DNA from 3 places in the Pantoea sp. PGP6 genome. Region 3 is predicted to be linked to each of the others. Evidence: predicted binding sites of a transcription regulator. Region 3 holds the regulator's gene; each other region holds the start of a gene.
What was found. Region 3 encodes LexA, which represses DNA repair genes until DNA is damaged. Its sites were predicted from a motif close to TNCTGTATGTACATACAGNA; they were not measured.
Positions count from the first base shown of each region.

Region 1: uvrB (excinuclease ABC subunit UvrB) is a predicted target of LexA. The motif match lies at 4,383-4,402, and genes of this name have one in related genera.
Region 2: ACLIBF_RS12755 (DinI-like family protein) is a predicted target of LexA. The motif match lies at 1,812-1,831, and genes of this name have one in related genera.

Region 1 is NZ_JBQBMA010000001.1:3,081,812-3,088,205, reverse strand. It holds gene bioB (biotin synthase BioB) at 1-298, shown strand, start outside; gene bioF (8-amino-7-oxononanoate synthase) at 298-1,449, shown strand; gene bioC (malonyl-ACP O-methyltransferase BioC) at 1,433-2,188, shown strand; gene bioD (dethiobiotin synthase) at 2,185-2,856, shown strand; gene ACLIBF_RS14985 (ABC transporter ATP-binding protein) at 2,863-3,585, opposite strand; gene ACLIBF_RS14980 (hypothetical protein) at 3,772-4,107, shown strand; gene uvrB (excinuclease ABC subunit UvrB) at 4,479-6,394, shown strand, end outside.
Region 2 is NZ_JBQBMA010000001.1:2,621,759-2,628,152, reverse strand. It holds gene ACLIBF_RS12775 (helix-turn-helix domain-containing protein) at 1-216, opposite strand, end outside; gene ACLIBF_RS12770 (hypothetical protein) at 355-741, shown strand; gene ACLIBF_RS12765 (hypothetical protein) at 755-1,066, shown strand; gene ACLIBF_RS12760 (hypothetical protein) at 1,229-1,495, shown strand; gene ACLIBF_RS12755 (DinI-like family protein) at 1,534-1,773, opposite strand; gene iraP (anti-adapter protein IraP) at 1,951-2,247, shown strand; gene ACLIBF_RS12745 (DUF6388 family protein) at 2,449-2,772, opposite strand; gene yedD (lipoprotein YedD) at 3,019-3,501, shown strand; gene amyA (alpha-amylase) at 3,546-5,027, opposite strand; gene fliT (flagella biosynthesis regulatory protein FliT) at 5,133-5,498, opposite strand; gene fliS (flagellar export chaperone FliS) at 5,498-5,905, opposite strand; gene fliD (flagellar filament capping protein FliD) at 5,918-6,394, opposite strand, start outside.
Region 3 is NZ_JBQBMA010000001.1:4,012,483-4,018,876, forward strand. It holds gene dinF (MATE family efflux transporter DinF) at 27-1,349, opposite strand; gene lexA (transcriptional repressor LexA) at 1,454-2,068, opposite strand; gene ACLIBF_RS19445 (diacylglycerol kinase) at 2,174-2,542, opposite strand; gene plsB (glycerol-3-phosphate 1-O-acyltransferase PlsB) at 2,671-5,094, shown strand; gene ubiA (4-hydroxybenzoate octaprenyltransferase) at 5,326-6,210, opposite strand; gene ubiC (chorismate lyase) at 6,222-6,394, opposite strand, start outside.

The DNA of each region.
Region 1 (6,394 bases), 930 kb from region 3:
CGCGGTGGCGCGCATCATGATGCCGACCTCGCACGTCCGGCTGTCGGCGGGCCGTGAGCAGATGAGCGAGCAGACCCAGGCGATGTGCTTTATGGCCGGTGCTAACTCGATTTTCTACGGCTGCAAACTGCTGACTACGCCGAACCCGGAAGAGGATAAAGATCGGGTGCTGTTCCGTAAGCTGGGCCTGAATCCGCAGCACAGCCATACCGACCACGGCGATCAGCAACAGCAGCAGCAGCTCAGCGAGCAGCTGATGCACGCTGACACTGAACAGTTCTATAACGCGGCGCTGTAATGAGCTGGCAGCAACGACTGCAGCAGGCGCTCGTGCAGCGGCGGGCGGCCGATGGCTGGCGGCAGCGACCGGTGATCGATCACCAGACCACCCGCACGTTGCAGAGTGGCGGACGGACCTATCGCCATTTTTCCAGCAACGACTACCTCGGTTTAACGCAGCATCCGGCGGTGATTGCCGGCTGGCAGCGCGGCGCAGAGCAGGCGGGAGCCGGGGCCGGTGCATCCGGTCACGTCACCGGTTATCACCGGCAGCATGCGGAGCTGGAAGCGCAGCTGGCTGACTGGCTCGGCTATGACCGGGCGCTGCTGTTTATCTCTGGTTTTGCGGCGAACCAGGCGGTGATCCATCTGCTGGCAGAGGCTGACGATCGCATCCTGGCGGATAAGTTAACCCACGCTTCGCTGCTGGATGCCGCCAGCCACAGTCCGGCGCAGCTGCGCCGTTTCACGCACAACAGTCCGGCGAGTCTGGCGGCGCGGCTGTCCTCGCCCTGCAGCGGTGAAACGCTGGTGGTAACCGAAGGCATTTTCAGCATGGATGGCGACAGTGCGCCGCTGGCGGCGATAGCGACCCAGACCCGGCAGGCCGGGGCCTGGCTGCTGGTAGACGATGCGCACGGTATCGGCGTGGTGGGCGAACAGGGGCGCGGCAGTTGCTGGCAGCAGGGAATCAAGCCTGAGTTGCTGGTGGTCACCTTTGGCAAAGCCTTTGGCGTCAGCGGAGCCGCGCTGCTGTGCGACGCACAAACCGCCGACTATTTCCTGCAGTTCAGCCGTCATCTGATCTACTCGACCGCCATGCCCGCCGCCCAGGCGTCGGCGCTGCAGGCGTCCCTCGGTCAGGTCCGGCAGGGCGATGAGTTGCGTCAGCGGTTGCAGCAAAATATTCAGCGCTTCCGGCGCGGCGCGGCTACGCTGCCCTGGCAACTGATGGATTCCGCCAGCGCGATTCAGCCATTAATTGTTGGCGGCAATGCGGAAGCGATGGCGCTCTCAGCCCGGCTGGCGGACGCTGGCTGCTGGGTCAGTGCGATCCGGCCGCCAACCGTCCCGCCAGGCACCGCCCGGCTGCGTATTACCCTGACGGCGGCGCATCAGCCGGACGACATCGACAATCTGCTGGAGGCGCTGCATGACGCTGCAGGTTGATAAGCGCGCCGTGGCGCGGGCCTTTGGCCGGGCGGCCGGGCATTATGATGCACATGCTGCCCTGCAGCGGCTGAGCGGTGACGCGCTGCTGGCTCGCGCCCCCGCGCACAGTGGTCCGCAGCTGCTCGATGCCGGTTGCGGCACCGGCTGGTACAGCAAGCAATGGCGGGCGCGTGGTAAGCAGGTGACGGCACTGGATCTTTCACCGCAGATGCTGCAACAGGCGCGCGCCAATGATGCGGCGCAGCACTATCTGGCCGGGGATATCGATGCTCTGCCGCTGGCGGATGCCGGTTTTGATCTGGTATGGAGCAACCTGGCGGTGCAGTGGAGCGACGATCTGTCGCAGGCGCTGAGCCAGTTCAGACGGGTGCTGCGTCCCGACGGCACGCTGCTGTTCTCGACCCTGAGCGCCGGTTCATTGCAGGAAGTGCATCAGGCCTGGTCGTATCTTGACGAACATCCTCACGCCAACCGGTTTCTCAGCGAACAGCAGATCGCGTCAGCCTGCGCAGCCCACCGGCTGAGCTGTGAGTCAGCGCTGATTACCCTGCATTTTCCCGATGCGCTCAGCGCTATGCGTTCCCTGAAAGGGATTGGCGCCACTCATCTGCATCAGGGGCGTGACGGTCCGCTGCTGACCCGGCAACGGCTGGCACAGCTGGAAGCGCACTGGCCGCGCGATCGGCACGGTTTCCGCCTCAGTTATCATTTAATCTATGGAGTAAGTTCATCATGAAGCGCTGGTTTATCACCGGCACCGACACCGAAGTCGGTAAAACGGTCGCCAGTGGCGCGCTGTTACAGGCGGCCCGGGCCGCGGGTTATCGCTGCGCCGGCTACAAGCCTGTCGCCTCCGGCTGTGAGATGACAGCGCAGGGGCTGCGCAACAGTGACGCGCTGGCGCTGCAGCGTTACAGCAGCGTGCCGTTAGACTATCAGCAGGTCAATCCGCTGGCGTTCCTCGAACCCACGTCGCCGCACATCGTCAGTGCCGAAGAGGGCAGGCCGATCACTTCGCTGACCATGTCATCGGGACTGGCGGCGCTGGAGCCGCTGGCTGACTGGATTCTGGTCGAAGGGGCGGGCGGCTGGTACACCCCGTTATCCGCCACGCACACCTACGCCGACTGGGTCAGCAGTGAACAGCTGCCGGTCATTTTAGTGGTTGGCGTCAAGCTGGGCTGCATCAATCACGCCATGCTGACCGCGGATGCGGTACGGGCGCGTGGGCTGCGACTGGCTGGCTGGATCGCCAACACCGTGGTGCCGCCCGGTAACCGTTATCAGGAATATCTCACCAGCCTGCAGCAGCGACTGCCCGCGCCCTGTCTCGGCACCATTCCGTATCTGACCGAAGCGGCGCAGCAGGACAGCTGCGGCCAGTATCTGACCTTACCGGACTAACAAACCTCAGGCCACCGTTAGCCATTTGTTGACGGTGTGGTCATCCAGCTGCGCCATTTTGCCCTGCGCCACGTTACGCCCGCGATGCAACAGCAGAAAATAGTCGGCCACGCGGCGTATCAGCGACAGTCGCTGCTCCAGCAGCAGGATGGTCAGGCCGTAGTCGAGATTCAGGCGGCGAATCAGATTGCCCATCTCCTCCTCCAGCCACGGTGACATACCGTCGGTTGGCTCATCCAGAATCAGCAGCTTAGGCTGTAACACCAGCGCCCGCGCCAGGGCCAGCTGCTGTTGCTGATCGATGGGCAGATCGCCGCTGCGCTGCTGCCGTAACGAATAGAGCGCCGGGAACAGGTCAAACACCATTTCGGGGATGGCGCGGTGGCGGTCAGCCTGATTTGCTCCGGCCAGCAGGGCGATCAGCAAATTATCTTCCACGCTCATCTGGGTAAAAATATGGCGGCCCTGCGGCACGTAGCCAATACCCATCTGCGCCCGCTGCTCCGCCGGCTGTAGCAGCAGGTCGGCGGGCGGTGAGCCATCCTCTTTCCAGGAGATCGATCCGCTGTTAATCGGCAGTCTGCCCATGATGCAGTTCACCAGGGTGGTTTTCCCCATCCCGGGCCGGCCGAGAACGCCGGTGCAGGTGCCAGGCGACAGATCGAGATCGACATCCCACAGAATATGATTTTGACCGTAAAATTGATTTACCGAACGTAAACTCAGCATCTGACACTCTCCTTCCCGATCATTAGCCTGAATGCTTCCGCTCTGTGTCGTCTGGCAAACAAGTTATCAGCAATGGCACGCTCCCCATTGCAGTACAGTGCGCGCGTTGCGCGTTGACGCCACGGATTCTTGCAATTCCCAGGCCAGATTCCGCAGCAACCATTTTTCAGCCAGCAGCGCGGGTCTGTGGCGCTAAAAGATGAGCAATGCTTATCAATTTCTGCCGGTGATAACATTACTGCACTTTTGCAGTGCCAGCGGGCGGCGTTTCTGGTGCAGACGTACAATGATGAGGCAGCGATTCTGATTAGGAATGGGCAACAGATGCGGCAAAGACGCGGGTTAAAGAAGGCAACCGGTAAAAAAAGCAGAACAATGGGTCAGCCACGGCAGCTAAAATTAGCGGAAAAAAAATTATTTTTAGCGAAACCGAGCGGCAGGGAAAAATTATACACAGCCGATGGCGGCGGGGCTGCCATCACTTATCCACCATTCCTGTGGATAACCTTGTGCATTAGGTAATGAAAACAGGTTGGAAGCGAGGAAATACGCGGCCTGGTTACATAATGTCGAGAATCTGGGCTTTTGGGCATAAGCCAGTAAAATCAATTGGTTAATAAAAAACAAGCCTGCGAATTATCTGTCAGTTCATCGAACTGTAATTTTGTGACGGTCTATTGACAAATGTTAAATCCGATCTCCGCCTGGGGATAACCTTGCGCAACAACCTGCGCGATAAAGCAAGCGGCAATCGACGGCGAAAAAGTATCCCGACAGTGACGATTACTCTGCCTTAATACTGTTTTTATATCCAGTATTATTTTCTGGCAAAATCACCATAGCAGAGTAAAATAGTGGCCTGCCCGCCGACTTCTTCAGCAGGAACTGCATTCATGAGTAAAGCCTTTAAATTGAATTCCGCTTTCAAACCTTCTGGCGATCAGCCAGAGGCGATTCGTCGTCTGGAAGAGGGGCTGGAAGATGGACTGGCCCACCAGACCTTATTAGGCGTAACCGGCTCGGGGAAAACCTTCACCGTCGCCAACGTGATTGCCGATCTCAACCGTCCAACCATGGTACTGGCGCCCAACAAAACGCTGGCGGCGCAGTTGTACGGTGAAATGAAGGAGTTCTTCCCGGATAACGCGGTTGAGTTTTTCGTCTCTTACTACGACTATTACCAGCCGGAAGCCTATGTGCCGAGTTCCGACACCTTTATCGAAAAGGACGCCTCGGTTAACGAACACATTGAGCAGATGCGTTTGTCGGCGACCAAAGCGCTGCTGGAGCGGCGTGACGTGATTGTGGTCGCCTCGGTCTCGGCGATCTACGGTCTGGGCGATCCCGATCTCTACCTGAAAATGATGCTGCACCTGACCCGCGGCATGATTATCGACCAGCGCAGCATTCTGCGCCGTCTGTCAGAGCTGCAGTACACCCGCAACGATCAGGCGTTCCAGCGCGGTACGTTCCGGGTGCGCGGCGAAGTGATCGACATCTTCCCGGCCGAATCGGACGATATCGCCCTGCGCGTTGAGCTGTTCGACGAAGAGGTAGAGCGCCTGTCGCTGTTTGACCCGCTTACCGGCCAGATCGACTCGGTAGTGCCGCGCTTTACCATCTACCCGAAAACGCACTACGTGACGCCGCGTGAGCGCATTCTGCAGGCGATGGAAGATATCAAGGTGGAACTGGCGGATCGCCGCAGGGTACTGCTGGAAAATAATAAGCTGCTGGAAGAGCAGCGTATTACCCAGCGTACTCAGTTCGATCTGGAGATGATGGGCGAGCTGGGCTACTGCTCCGGCATCGAAAACTATTCGCGCTATCTTTCCGGGCGCGGACCGGGTGAAGCGCCACCGACGCTGTTTGACTATCTGCCAGCCGATGGCTTGCTGGTGGTCGACGAATCGCACGTCACCATCCCGCAGATTGGCGGGATGTATAAAGGCGACCGGGCGCGTAAAGAGACGCTGGTAGAGTACGGTTTCCGTTTGCCGTCGGCACTGGATAACCGTCCGATGAAGTTTGAAGAGTTTGAGGCGCTTGCACCCCAGACTATCTATGTGTCAGCCACGCCGGGTAAATATGAGCTGGAAAAATCGGGCAGCGAAGTGATCGACCAGGTGGTGCGTCCTACCGGTCTGCTCGACCCGATCCTCGAAGTGCGTCCGGTGGCGACCCAGGTCGACGATCTGCTGTCGGAAATCCGTCAGCGGGTGGCGATCAACGAACGTGTGCTGGTGACGGTGCTGACCAAGCGTATGGCGGAAGATCTGACCGAATATCTGGAAGAGCACGGTGAGAAGGTGCGTTACCTGCACTCCGATATTGATACCGTTGAACGCATGGAAATTATCCGCGATTTACGTCTGGGTGAGTTTGATGTGCTGGTGGGCATTAACTTACTGCGTGAGGGGCTGGATATGCCGGAAGTATCGCTGGTGGCCATTCTGGACGCGGATAAAGAGGGTTTCCTGCGTTCCGAACGCTCACTGATTCAGACCATCGGTCGTGCGGCGCGTAACATTAACGGCAAGGCGATTCTCTACGGCGATAAAATTACCCCGTCAATGGCGCGGGCGATTGAAGAGACTGAACGCCGCCGCGAGAAGCAGCAGCAGTACAATGAAGAGAACGGCATTGTGCCGCAGGGCCTGAATAAGAAAATTACCGATATTCTGGAACTGGGCAACAACGTGGTGAAAACCCGTGGCAAAGCCAAACCGGCACGTCGCGGCGCGGCCGAAGCTGAAGCGGATTACCTGGCGCTGTCGCCGCAGGCCCTGCAGAAAAAGATCCACGAGCT
Region 2 (6,394 bases), 1.4 Mb from region 3:
GAAAACAGGACCATCGCCATCTATCAGATAGGCCGGTGCGCAGCCCAGCGATTCCGCCAGCCGCAACAGATTCTCACCGCGCGGTAACGTCTCTTCTTTTTCCCACTGTGAGATCGCCACATGGGACACTTTTACCTGCTCCGCCAACTGCTTTTGCGTTAACCCCAGGTTTTTTCTTCGGTGGCGAATACGGTCGCCCAGCGTTTCGTTTTTCATCTGCTTGACATTCAGGTTAAGAATGACTTAAGTATACTTAACCCTGGTATTTAAGCAATCTTAAATTTCAGGCAGGGGACGTGCCTGTTGTAGCACGCCGTGGTGTTCCAGTGACCTTACCGGGTAGAGGGGTGCGGCATGGAAAGTAGTTTAATTACCAGTATGGGTGCGTTGGTTTTGGGTGGGGGCGCGGCGGCACTGTTCTGGAAACCGTTATTGGCGGGCATTGCGTCAATCGTAACCAGTAATCGGGCCGGCGGTGAAATTATAACCAGTTACAAAGAGCAGGTGGTGTTGCTGAAGGAGAGCAACGTACTGATACGTGAAGAGAACGATGAACTACGCGAACGACACGACAAAAATTTGCGGCGTATCTCCATGCTCGAGACCGATCTTCGGCTGATCAAAAATGCATTAGGTATTTTGCTGGCCATGACCGAGACCGATCATAGCGATAAGTTCCGCAACGAAGTCGATCGCCTTATCTCAACTCTGGAGGATCGCAGCGATGGTTACGATAAATAGTCCGGTTACACCCATGCTCCTCAAACGCAAGGTTATTCTCGGCGGCGTGATGCTCGGCTGTTCGATGATCTGCGTGCTGATGACCATTCTGTTTCTTTACGTCAATAATGCCGCCAACAAGCGGGTGGAGGAGATTCGCAAGGATTACCGCAATGTCGCCGCAAAACGAGATGCGCGGGTGGATTTGCTAACCAATCAGGTGAGTGCGCTACAGCATAAGCTCGATGCGATACCGGACCGCACCGCGATCAAAACGGTCGATAAGGTGAAGGAAGTGGTGATTGAAAGTGAGGGGCCTGCAACACATTCCGGCCGTAAACCGTAACTTCCGATTATTCTTAGAGCGGCTTCGCTATTATCGACTAGATTTAAATCTCCGGGCGACATTTTCTTTCGAGATTTTCGCAGGAAAGGCGCCCGCAGGTTGGCCGGTTGATGAACCGCTACGCCAAATCACTTTGGATAACTGACCAGAAGGACATTTAGCATGAGCGATTCAACAGAAACCAAGACCAAAAACGATTATCTGCGTGACGTGACCTCTCAGCTAAAAGAGATGCGACACTACGCGCAAACCAACACCGAGACCCTTTCAACTCATTGGTTAGCCTTCGATGCGGGTGAATACAAAGATAAGGTGAACGCCGATCGTATCGATGCACTACTCAACAAGCAGGGTAAGATGCTGGAAGATCTGGATGCCGCCATTCAGGACATCGAGATCGAAATTAATCACAGTGAGCAGGAGAGTTAATTGACCTCCCGCTAACTGATGCGGTGGCCGTTAAAGGATTAATCGGCCACCAGCCACATTTCCGCTTCGTCGAACATCTCTTCAACTATCCGCGCAATCGTCGCTTTATCGTTCTTACTCAAATCAGTATCAATCGCGTTACGTTCCATCGGCTTGACCTTAACTTCAATGTCAGGAAACACCCGATGCACCCGTTTTTCCAGCTCTTCGAGAATCATCTCGCGAGCACCCGGCAAACCGGCTACGTTTCGCTTGTCATAAATCAACTCAACAAACATGATGGCAATCCATTCAGGGCAAAATCGCAGAGATATAATACTGTAAATAAAAACAGTGGCAAGGCGATGCGCCCGATTACGGCTAATTTTTTTTATGTTATGCCGGACTGCATCCTGGTCTGGCTTATTGCGGCATCATCGCGACATAATGGCACTCCATACATCAGGAGAAGTGCGATGCGACAACTGGTCATTGATATTCTGCTAAAACTGGCAAAAATGGACGTCGACGCGAAAGAGCTGACCGCTCAGCTCGAAGCGCAATCGCTGCTGGTTGCTGCGTTGCTGGTGCAGGCAAAACAGGACAATACGCTGACCATCACCGAGACGGTACATGATGCGATTGTCACGGCTTCACGTTCATCGACCGAGTTTTTGCAGTCCGACGTTGACCTGCTGCTGACGCACATTAATCGTCTGCTGGCGGTGGCACAGTATGTGGAAGTTAAAGGAAAGATGGCAGAAGAAGAGTAGCGACGGGAAAAAAATTCGCCTCTGGAGGTGGAAATCCAGCAACACCTCCAGAGGCAGTGCAAAAGCACTATTCGTTCAAGGACAATCACGACCGAAGTCGTACGATGAAGTTATACACTTTCCTCGTACTTGTACAACTTTATCGGTGGTTAAACCACTGGTTGGAGGTGTATAAAAAATACACCTTCCCGTCCCGCCCGATCAGAGTTCGTTTTTGATGCAAAACTCTTCCCAGCTCATCCCCAGCGATTCAGCATGTGATTTGAGATAGGTCTCGATTGCCTCAGCCGCCACGGCTTTGTCTGGTTCAGCCAGTTGAATCGAAAAAATCATTCCATCCAGATTCTTCTGACGTAAAAAGGCCGCATAGATGCGTTCAGCGTGCCATTCACGCAGCTGGCGCAGGGAAAGATTGGCAGCGCGGGCATCGCTTTCGGTCAGCTCATCAAGCGCCGCCTGGAAATCGGGATGGGCGGTAAAGAACATTTCGCGCGCCTGCGCGTAATACGCTTCTGGAGTTTTCATAGCCAGGTTCCTGAAAGTCAGTTGCAGCGCGTCAGTGTAGCGGGTTGTGCCTGACTTGTCAGGACGCGCGCAAGCAGACTGGCGCGTTAGCGGATAAATGTCGCTTAGCATCGGCTGAGTTTGCCTGAGTTGCGCGGCAGCGCTAAAAAAACCGCGCCGGGCGCGGTTGGATCAGCCAGATACCTTGCGCACCTCAGGGGAAAAATTATAACGTAGCCGCCATTGATGCGATCTTAGGGATTAAACATGAAAAAGTGGATGCTGATTGCCGCGCTGGCGCTGAGCGGATGTGCACAAATCAACGACTATGACAGTGCGGTACAAACGCCGGCACCGGCTAATCTGCAGGGCAACTGGCAAACGGTCGGTCCGCAGCGTGGCCTGATTAGCGGTCAGGCGATAGGCAGCCTGATTATCAATGCGGATGGCAGCACACTGGATTGCCGTCAATGGCAGCGGGTTATCGCCAAACCGGGCAAACTGACCTTGCTGAGCGGCGATTATGTCAACGTCACGCGTCAGGTTCGGGTAATGCCGCTGGTGGTTGATAACGGTGAACTGAACTATGACGGGCTGACGCTGCGTAAAGTGGCACGTCCAACCGTAGAGTGCCAGCAGGCGCTGGACGAAGTGGCGAAGCAACCGAAGGCCAGTGTGATACAGAATATTGAGCCCCAGCTGTTGCACACCCGCATCACAGAAAACAATGCGGCGGCAGTAGCGCAATAAATGATGCTGGCAGGGCATTGGCCCTGCCAGAGCTTCTGTTACTCTTACTCTGCGACCACCCAGACGCTGACGCTGCCCGCGTTACAGACAAACACCGCATTACCCTGATCATCGGCGGTAATGGTTTCTTCGCGGTTCGCCAGATAATCACGCCACACCTTACCGGCATAGCCTTCGCCCATCGCCACGCTTTTCTCGCCTGCATCGCCATTCGACATGATAACCACACAGCCCGGCTGGGTTTCGGTGCCGCTGCGGCTAAAGGCGACACAGTTGGGATGGTCGAAATAGTCGGTCTGTGCGCCCCAGCCATACTGCTGGCGCGCGCGGATCAACCCTTCCAGCTCCGGGATCACCGGCATCTCAATCTTATGTTTCTCGCCGTCGCCGCCGGTATCTTCATAACTGGCACCGAACAGATCGGGATAGAAAATGGTTGGCACGCCTTGTTCACGCAGCAGAATCAGCGCGTAGGCCAGCGGTTTAAACCAGGCTTCTACCGGCGCTTCCAGCGACTGCAGCGGTTGCGTGTCGTGGTTGGCGACGATCGTTACCGCATGCCACGGATCGGCGACCACCAGCGAATTAGCAAAGATCTGGCTCAGATCGTAAGCGCTGCCGGCGGTGGAGGCCTGATGGAAGTTCATGTGCAGTGGGGCATCAAACAGCATGGTTTTGCCTTCCACCTGATGCACATACTCCTGCAGCTTATCGGTTTCGAACGACCAGTATTCAGCGACGATAAACATCGGCTCTTCAGCCACTTCCTGAATGTGATCGATCCAGTCTTTATAGAACCAGGCCGGAATGTGTTTCACCGCATCAAGCCGGAAGCCGGTGCATGGCACCTGTTCCATCACCCAACGCGCCCAGTACTTCAGCTCTTCGCTCACCGCCTTGTTGCGGAAATCGATGTTCGCACCCATCAGATAGTCGAAGTTGCCCAGCTCATTATCGACCTGATCGTTCCAGCCTTCGGCGGTGTAATCGTTAATGATTTTGAAGACGCCGTTTTCATCCGGGTTTTCAATATGGTCTACGCCGCTAAAGCATTTGTGGTCCCAGACGAATTTTGAATATTTTCCGTTGCGCACCGGAAAGGTGAATTTAGTCCAGGCTTCGCATTCGACCACGTCGTCATAAATTTCGTCGCGATTGTCCGGATTGACGCGGTTGATGCTGATCTGTTCTTTTTCATCGGCACCCATTTTATGGTTAAGCACCACGTCCAGCACTACCCCGACGTTGTGGCTGCGCAGTGCCTCGACGGCTGCCAGTAACTGCTGCTTGTCGCCATATTTGGTGGCAACGCTGCCTTTCTGATCGAATTCACCGAGGTCAAACAGGTCATAGCTGTCGTAACCGACAGAATAGCCACCTGATTCCCCTTTATAGCTGGGCGGCAGCCAGGCCATGGTGATGCCAATTTCACTGAGCCAGGCGGCACGATCGGCGATTTCCGGCCACAGTTTGCCGCCATCCGGGTAATACCAATGGAAAAACTGTAATAACGTCGGGTTTTGCATCTACTGCACTCCAGGGGGATGATAAGAATCAAGTATGGAGTAAGCGGCAAAAAAGAGGCGCCGCGCTGAAAAATAAATCTCAACGCGGCGAGAGAGGGCAGATTATCAGGAGAGAGTTTCGCGTGGCACCATCACCACACCGCCCTGATTACCGTAGGCGGAAAGCACCGATTTCTGGCGGCTGTTCTGGCCGACCAGCGAAGCCAGTTCATCCATGCGCGCCTGCAACAGGCGTTTCACTTCACTTTCGTTATCCAGAATATGGCGCAATACCGGGCGCAGTTGCTCCTGAACCTGAACCGATGGGGCGGCAGCCTCTGTCGATTGCGCTAATGATTGCACCGCGCTGACATACTCCATCTCCCGGCTGATCAATTCATCCCATTCGCCCTGCGCCGCGTGACGCAGCATTCCCTGGCTGAGATCGAGTAACTGTTGGTAAACGGCAATCAGATGCGGTGCAATAATCATTAAACGGCGTCCTGAATCAGGTTAGGTTGAACCACTTCTTTCCACGCGTCCGCGATGTTGCGCAGTAAGCCTTCGACTTCTTCGACAGCTTCAACATCATTGTGCAGGTTGGCCTGCAGCAGGCGGCGCGTCATGTAGTTGTAAAGACCCAGCAGGTTATCTGCCAGCTCATCACCACTGTTTTCACTGAGGCCCTGTTTCAGACCTCCTTCAATGATATTGATGGCTTTAGAGATGGAATTACCTTTGCCTTCAATATTGCCATCCTGCATAAACAGACGAGCGCGAATCAGCGCGCTGAGCGCGCCGTCGAACAACATCACCACCAGCTGCTGCTGGCTGGCGCTCATCACGGCGCTTTCCACGCCGATTTTTGCATAGGCTTTGGTGCCGGTAGCACTGTACATGGTCACTCCTTACTATTTCGAACTGCTTGACGTCATATTGTCAAACTGTTGGGTCAGATAGCTGCTGGTGCTGTTGAGTGAACTCATCGTCACGTCAAGCTGGGTGAACTGTGCCTTGTAGCGCGCAATCAGATTATCAATGCGGGTGCTCATTTTGTTGTACTGATCGGTCAGGTTGTTGAGCGTCTTGCTCACGCCATCCTTCGCCGCCTGAATGATGCCGGTTGATGAGAGCCAGCCGGTCAGGTTGGTGGCGATTTTGGTGGTGATGCCGGTGGTCTTGCCGTCACCGACCATCATCTCTTTAATGCCTTCCGGATCCTTATCCAGGGCGGTTTTCAGTACCGCAGAGTCAAGTTTCAGTGCACCGGTGGTCGGATCAGAAGAGATACCAATCTGCGACAGCGTTTTATAGTTGGATGAACTCGCTGCGTTAGTCAGCAGACCTTTTAACTGTGTCTGAATGGTGCGCAGCGTACTGTCGCCGAC
Region 3 (6,394 bases):
AGCCGGAGGACATCAGATGCCAGCTATCAGGCGTTAAACCAGCTGTTCTGCTGCCAGTGTTTACGCCAGATCAGCCACAGCGACAGGCCACGCAGCGCCAGGAAAACGGTGACCGCCAGCCACAAGCCGTGGTTGCCCAGCAGCGGGACGCTAAGCAACGTCAGGAAGTAACCAAGTGCCGCCACCATCATGCTGTTACGCATCTCCCGGCCGCGGGTTGCACCGATGAACATGCCATCCAGCAGATAGCACCAGACGCCCGCCAGCGGCAGGATCACCTGCCATATCAGATAGCGATCGGCCGCCTGTTGCAGCTGTTCAATCGAGGTCAGCAGCGCCACGATATGCGAGCCGAAACACGCATAAATTACTGAGAACATCAGAGCCACCACCAGCGCCTGTCGGCAGGCAGAATGCCAGACGCGCAGCAGCCTGCTGCCATCTTTCGCGCCATGCGCCTCACCGGCGAAGGCTTCGACTGCGTAGGCAAAACCATCCAGCGCATAGGCGGTAAAGGTGATAAACATCAGCAGCACGGCGTTCACCGCCACCACCTGCGGACCGATACGTGCGCCCAGCACGGTCAGCGAGGCAAAACAGAGCTGCAGCATTAACGAACGCAGCATAATGTCGCGATTAAGACGCAGTAGCCGCTGAATATCGCCGCGCCAGCTCTGCTTCAGCATTGCGGTGGTGATGCCACGTAGTTTCAATACCCGCCAGACCATCACTGCCCCGACGACCAGCGTTATATACTCCGCCAGCGCGGTCGCGGTTGCCGCGCCTGCCACTCCCCAGTGCAGCCCCATCACCAGCCACAGATCGAGCACAATATTGACCAGATTGCCGATCACCAGCAGGATGACCGGCGCACGCGCGTACTGCACGCCCAGCAGCCAGCCAAGGATCACCAGATTTGCCAGGGTGGCGGGCGCACTTAACCAGCGGATCTGAATAAACAGTGCCGCCTGTTGCAAAACTTTGGGATCGCCGCCAATCAGATCGGCCGCCAGCGTAGTAATCGGCGAGCGCAGGCAGATGAACAGCACGCCAGCCAGCAGCGCAATAATTAAAGGCTGGGTCAGCGCACGTGCCAGCGCCATTTTATCGCCGGCACCAAAAGCCTGCGCCGTCAGGCCGGTAGTACTCATCCGAAGGAACAGCAGCAGCATGAAGAGGAAACTGGTGACTGTCGTGCCGACCGCAACCCCGCCCAGATAGACCGGGCTGTCGAGGTGACCAATGACAGCAGTATCGACCACCCCCAGTAAGGGAACGGTGATGTTAGAAAGGATCATCGGCAGCGCCAGCCGCCAGAGGTTTTTGTCGGTAGCCGTTAAAAAACGCATTCGCAGTTCCGTGCTCGGTGTCGCTGCAGAGAGGGGAGCAGCAGCGACAAAATTAGGGCAGACAGAATAGCATCAGACGCTACGAATGCGCGGTTATGTCAGACTCAGAGCCATTCGCCGTTGCGAACCACACCGACCGCCAGACCTTCTACCGTCAGCGACTGGGCGCGCGTATCGACAATGATCGGCTCAAAATCACTGTTTTCAGGCAGCAAATGCACAATAGCACCCTGCTTCTTCCAGCGTTTAACCGTCACTTCATCATCAATACGGGCCACAACAACCTGGCCGTTGCGTACGTCCTGGGTTTTATGTACCGCGAGCAGGTCGCCATCCATAATCCCGATATCTTTCATCGACATTCCACTGACGCGCAGCAGAAAATCGGCAGAAGGTTTGAACAGGCCCGGATCCACTTTGTAATGGGTTTCGATGTGCTCCTGCGCCATGATCGGCTCACCGGCAGCAACCCGGCCAATCAGCGGCAGACCTTCAGATGCTTCTTCTTCCATCAACAGGCGAATACCGCGAGAGGCGCCAGAGACAATCTCAATCACCCCTTTGCGTGCCAGTGCCTTCAGATGCTCTTCTGCCGCGTTCGGCGAGCGGAAACCCAGCTGCGCGGCAATTTCTGCACGCGTAGGCGGCATGCCCGTTTGAGTAATATGGTCGCGAATCAGGTCATAGACCTGCTGCTGCCTGCTGGTTAATGCTTTCATCCCGCCCCCTGGTTGTTTATACAGTCGCTGTGAGTATATACAGGTATTGGTGAAATGGAAACCGATTCTCAGGCAAAACGCGCCATCTGGCGCGTTGTGGAAGGCTTATCGCAAATGCGACCAAAGCAGCGCGATCCAGACAAACAGTGCCAGTAAGATGCTGATCAGCACCGCCGCCGAGCCCATATCCTTTGCCCGTCCGGCTAAAGGGTGGCGCTCCTGGCCAATACGATCCACTACCGCCTCGATGGCGCTGTTGAGGATTTCAACAATGACCACCAGCACCACTGCCCCGATCATCAGGATGCGAGAGACAATATCGACATCCAGCCAGCAGGCCACAATAATGGCCACCAGCGCGGCCAGCGCCTCCTGGCGGAAAGCCGCTTCGTGTTGCCAAGCGGCACGCAGGCCCTGCCATGAGTAACCTGCGGCTTTTACTATTCTTACAAGACCCGTGGCATTATTTGCCATATAAGTGGAACCCTTTCATCGGATTGACGTCAATGTCTGGGCTGCGTGCAAATGGCACCACCACAGATCTTCGCTGCGCTTTCTGGTATGCTTGCGGCGCTTTGCTAACAAGAGGCTTCATGTTGTCTATGTCAGGTTGGCGTAAACTTTATTACAAATTACTGAATTTACCACTGTCGTTTTTGGTAAAGAGTAAGGCCATTCCGGCCGATCCCGTTTCTGAACATGGTCTGGACCCGACCCGGCCCATTATGTACGTTTTGCCTTACGATTCGAAGGCTGACTTACTGACTTTACGCGCGCAGTGCCTGCGGCATCATCTGCCCGACCCGCTTTCTCCGCTGGAGATTGATGGTTCGCTGCTGCCGCGCCACGTTTTTATCCACGATGGCCCGCGTGTGTTCCCCTATTTTGTGCCCAGCGTCGAATCGGTGAAGATTTTTCACGATTATCTGGACCTGCATCGCAATAACCCCAAGCTGGATATCCAGATGCTGCCGGTGACGGTGATGTTTGGCCGGGCGCCTGGTCGTGAGGTTCAGGGCGAAGATACGCCGCACCTGCGGGTGCTGAACGGCGTGCAGAAATTCTTTGCGGTGATCTGGCATGGACGCGACAGTTTTGTCCGTTTCTCGCCGACCGTTTCGCTGCGCCGCATGGCAACCGAACACGGCACCGACCAATCAATCGCCCAGAAACTGGCCCGGGTGGCGCGCATTCATTTCGCCCGCCAGCGGCTGGCGGCGGTTGGCCCACGCTTACCGGCACGTCAGGATCTGTTTAATCGTCTGCTGCAATCGAAAGCGATTGAAAAAGCGGTTGAAGATGAAGCGCGCAGCAAAAAAATCTCCCATGAAAAAGCGCAGCAAAATGCGGTTGAGATGATGGAAGAGATCGCGGCAAACTTCTCCTATGAAGCGATTCGCGTCACCGACCGCGTCATGGGCTGGCTCTGGAGCCGGCTCTATCAGGGCATCAATGTTAATGGCGGCGAAAAAGTCCGTCAGCTGGCGCAGGATGGCCATGAAATCGTCTATGTGCCGTGCCATCGCAGCCACATGGATTACCTGCTGCTCTCTTACGTGCTTTATCATCAGGGACTGGTGCCGCCGCACATTGCCGCCGGTATCAACCTCAACTTCTGGCCAGCCGGACCGATTTTCCGTCGTCTGGGCGCGTTCTTTATCCGTCGTACCTTCAAAGGCAACAAGCTGTATGCCACGGTGTTCCGTGAATATCTTGGCGAACTGTTCACCCGCGGTTACTCGGTTGAATACTTTGTCGAAGGGGGACGTTCACGCACCGGTCGCCTGCTCGATCCGAAAACCGGCACCTTAGCCATGACCCTGCAGGCGATGCTGCGCGGGGGGAATCGCCCGATCACCCTGGTGCCGATTTACATTGGCTACGAACATGTCATGGAAGTGGGTACTTACGCCAAAGAGCTACGCGGCGCGGCGAAAGAGAAAGAGGGCTTCATGCAGATGGTGCATGGCTTACGTAAGCTGCGCAACCTCGGCCAGGGCTACGTTAACTTTGGCGAACCACTGCCGCTGGTTAACTATCTCAACAAGCGCGTGCCGGAATGGCGTGAGTCGATCGATCCTATCGAACCGCAGCGTCCAAGCTGGTTAACGCCCACCGTGAATGACATCGCGGCGAGCTTAATGGTACGCATCAATGAAGCGGGCGCGGCCAACGCCATGAACCTGTGCGTCACCGCGCTGCTCGCCTCACGTCAGCGCTCACTAACCCGCGAACAGCTGATTGAGCAGCTTGAGTGCTATACCCAGCTGCTGCGTAACGTGCCTTATTCAGCCAACGCCACGGTGCCCGATCTCTCGGCAGAGGCGCTGCTGGATCATGCAATGGGCATGAATAAGTTTGAGAGCGAGAAAGACAGCATTGGCGACATCATCATCCTGCCACGTGAGCAGGCGGTGCTGATGACCTATTATCGCAACAACATTCACCACATGCTGGTGATGCCGTCGCTGATTGCCGCTATTGTGCAGCAGCATCAGACCATGAGCGAAGCCGAGTTGTTGCGCCAGGTGAGTCTGATCTACCCGATGCTGAAGAGCGAACTGTTCCTGCGCTGGCAGACCGATGAGCTGCCGCAACTGCTGACCGAACTCTGTCAGGAGCTGGCGCGTCAGGGACTGATTACGCTTGAGGCTGGTCAGCTGCGCTTTACGGCGGCGCGCTACCGTACGCTGCAACTGCTGGCGGCCGGGGTGCGAGAAACGCTTCAGCGTTATGCCATCACCTTCTCTATTCTTAGCGCCAAGCCAGCCATTAACCGCGGGACGCTGGAAAAAGAGAGCCGCACACTGGCACAACGTCTGTCAGTGCTGCACGGTATCAACGCGCCGGAGTTCTTCGATAAAGCCGTCTTCACCTCACTGGTGCTGACGCTGCGTGATGAAGGGTATATCAGCGACAGCGGTGATGCGGATGTCGCGCAGACCCTGGCGACCTGGCACATTCTGGCCGATCTGGTCACCAGCGATGTACGCATGACCATCGAAAGCGCCGTGGCCCACGACTAAATGCCCTGCGCAGTAAAAAGGCGACCCCGAAAGGTCGCCTTTTTTGTGCCTGAATGATGTTGCAGCCTAATCCTTTCCTGCCTGACTCGTTGCCTAATCCTTTCCTGCCTGACTCGTGGCCTGATCCTCTGCTGCCTGACTCGTTGCCTGACTGCGCGCCAGGTACCGTTGCGCTGAATCGCGTCGGGACTTAGCCCGCCTGCAACCCGCCCGGCCTGTCGATCACCACGATCACAACAGCTGGGTAAACGGCGGGGTGTTCATCAGCACACCGAGGAACAGCACCAATCCGACATAGTTGTTGTTGAGGAAGGCTTTAAAGCAGGCAGGGCGTTCACGCTGGGCGATCAGCGTTTGCTGGTAAATAAACAGGCCAGCTGCCAGCAGTAGCGTCCCGTAAAACGCCACGTTGAGCTGCAGCAACATGCCAACCCATGCCATCAGCAGCAGCGTTGCCAGTTGCAGCAGGCCGATTATCAGCTTGTCGAAACGGCCAAACAGAATCGCGGTCGACTTAACGCCAATCTTCAGGTCATCGTCGCGATCCACCATCGCGTACTGGGTGTCATAAGCCACCGTCCAGCAAATGTTGGCGCAGAATACCAGCCAGCAGACCAGAGGTAAGGACTCACTAACTGCCGCCCAGGCCATCGGAATCGCCCAGCCAAACGCGGCCCCCAGCACCACCTGCGGCAGATGGGTATAGCGCTTCATAAACGGATAAACCCAGGCGAGCGCCAGACCGACGACCGAAAGCAATATCGTCATCAGATTCATGGTCAGCACCAGCGCAAACGCCACCAGCGCCAGCCCGGCAAATAACAGTTTGGCTTCTCTGGCACTGACCGCGCCGCTGGCTAAGGGCCGATGCTTTGTCCGCTCAACATGCCCATCCACCTTACGGTCAGCAAAGTCGTTAATGACACAGCCGGCTGCACGCATCACGAAAACGCCGGCAACAAACACCAGCAGCACCGGAAGCGGCGGGATCGCCATATCAGCCAGCCACAAGGCCCACAGGGTGGGCCACATCAGCAACAGGGTGCCGATCGGCTTATCAATGCGCATCAGACGGCTGTAGGCCTGCCATTTATTGATGTGTAAGCTCTTTTCCACCACAGATTTCCTCAGGCCAGATCGCGATAAAGCGGCGAAGCCGGTAAAAACAGTTCCGTCAGCAACAGCGGTTTGCCGGACAGCCGCAGACGTGAGCGGCGTCCCCACAGCGCTTCAACCTTGCCCGGTTCGATAAAATCACGGGTCAGGGTTGAAGAGGAGAACAGATAACGCCCCAGCGGGC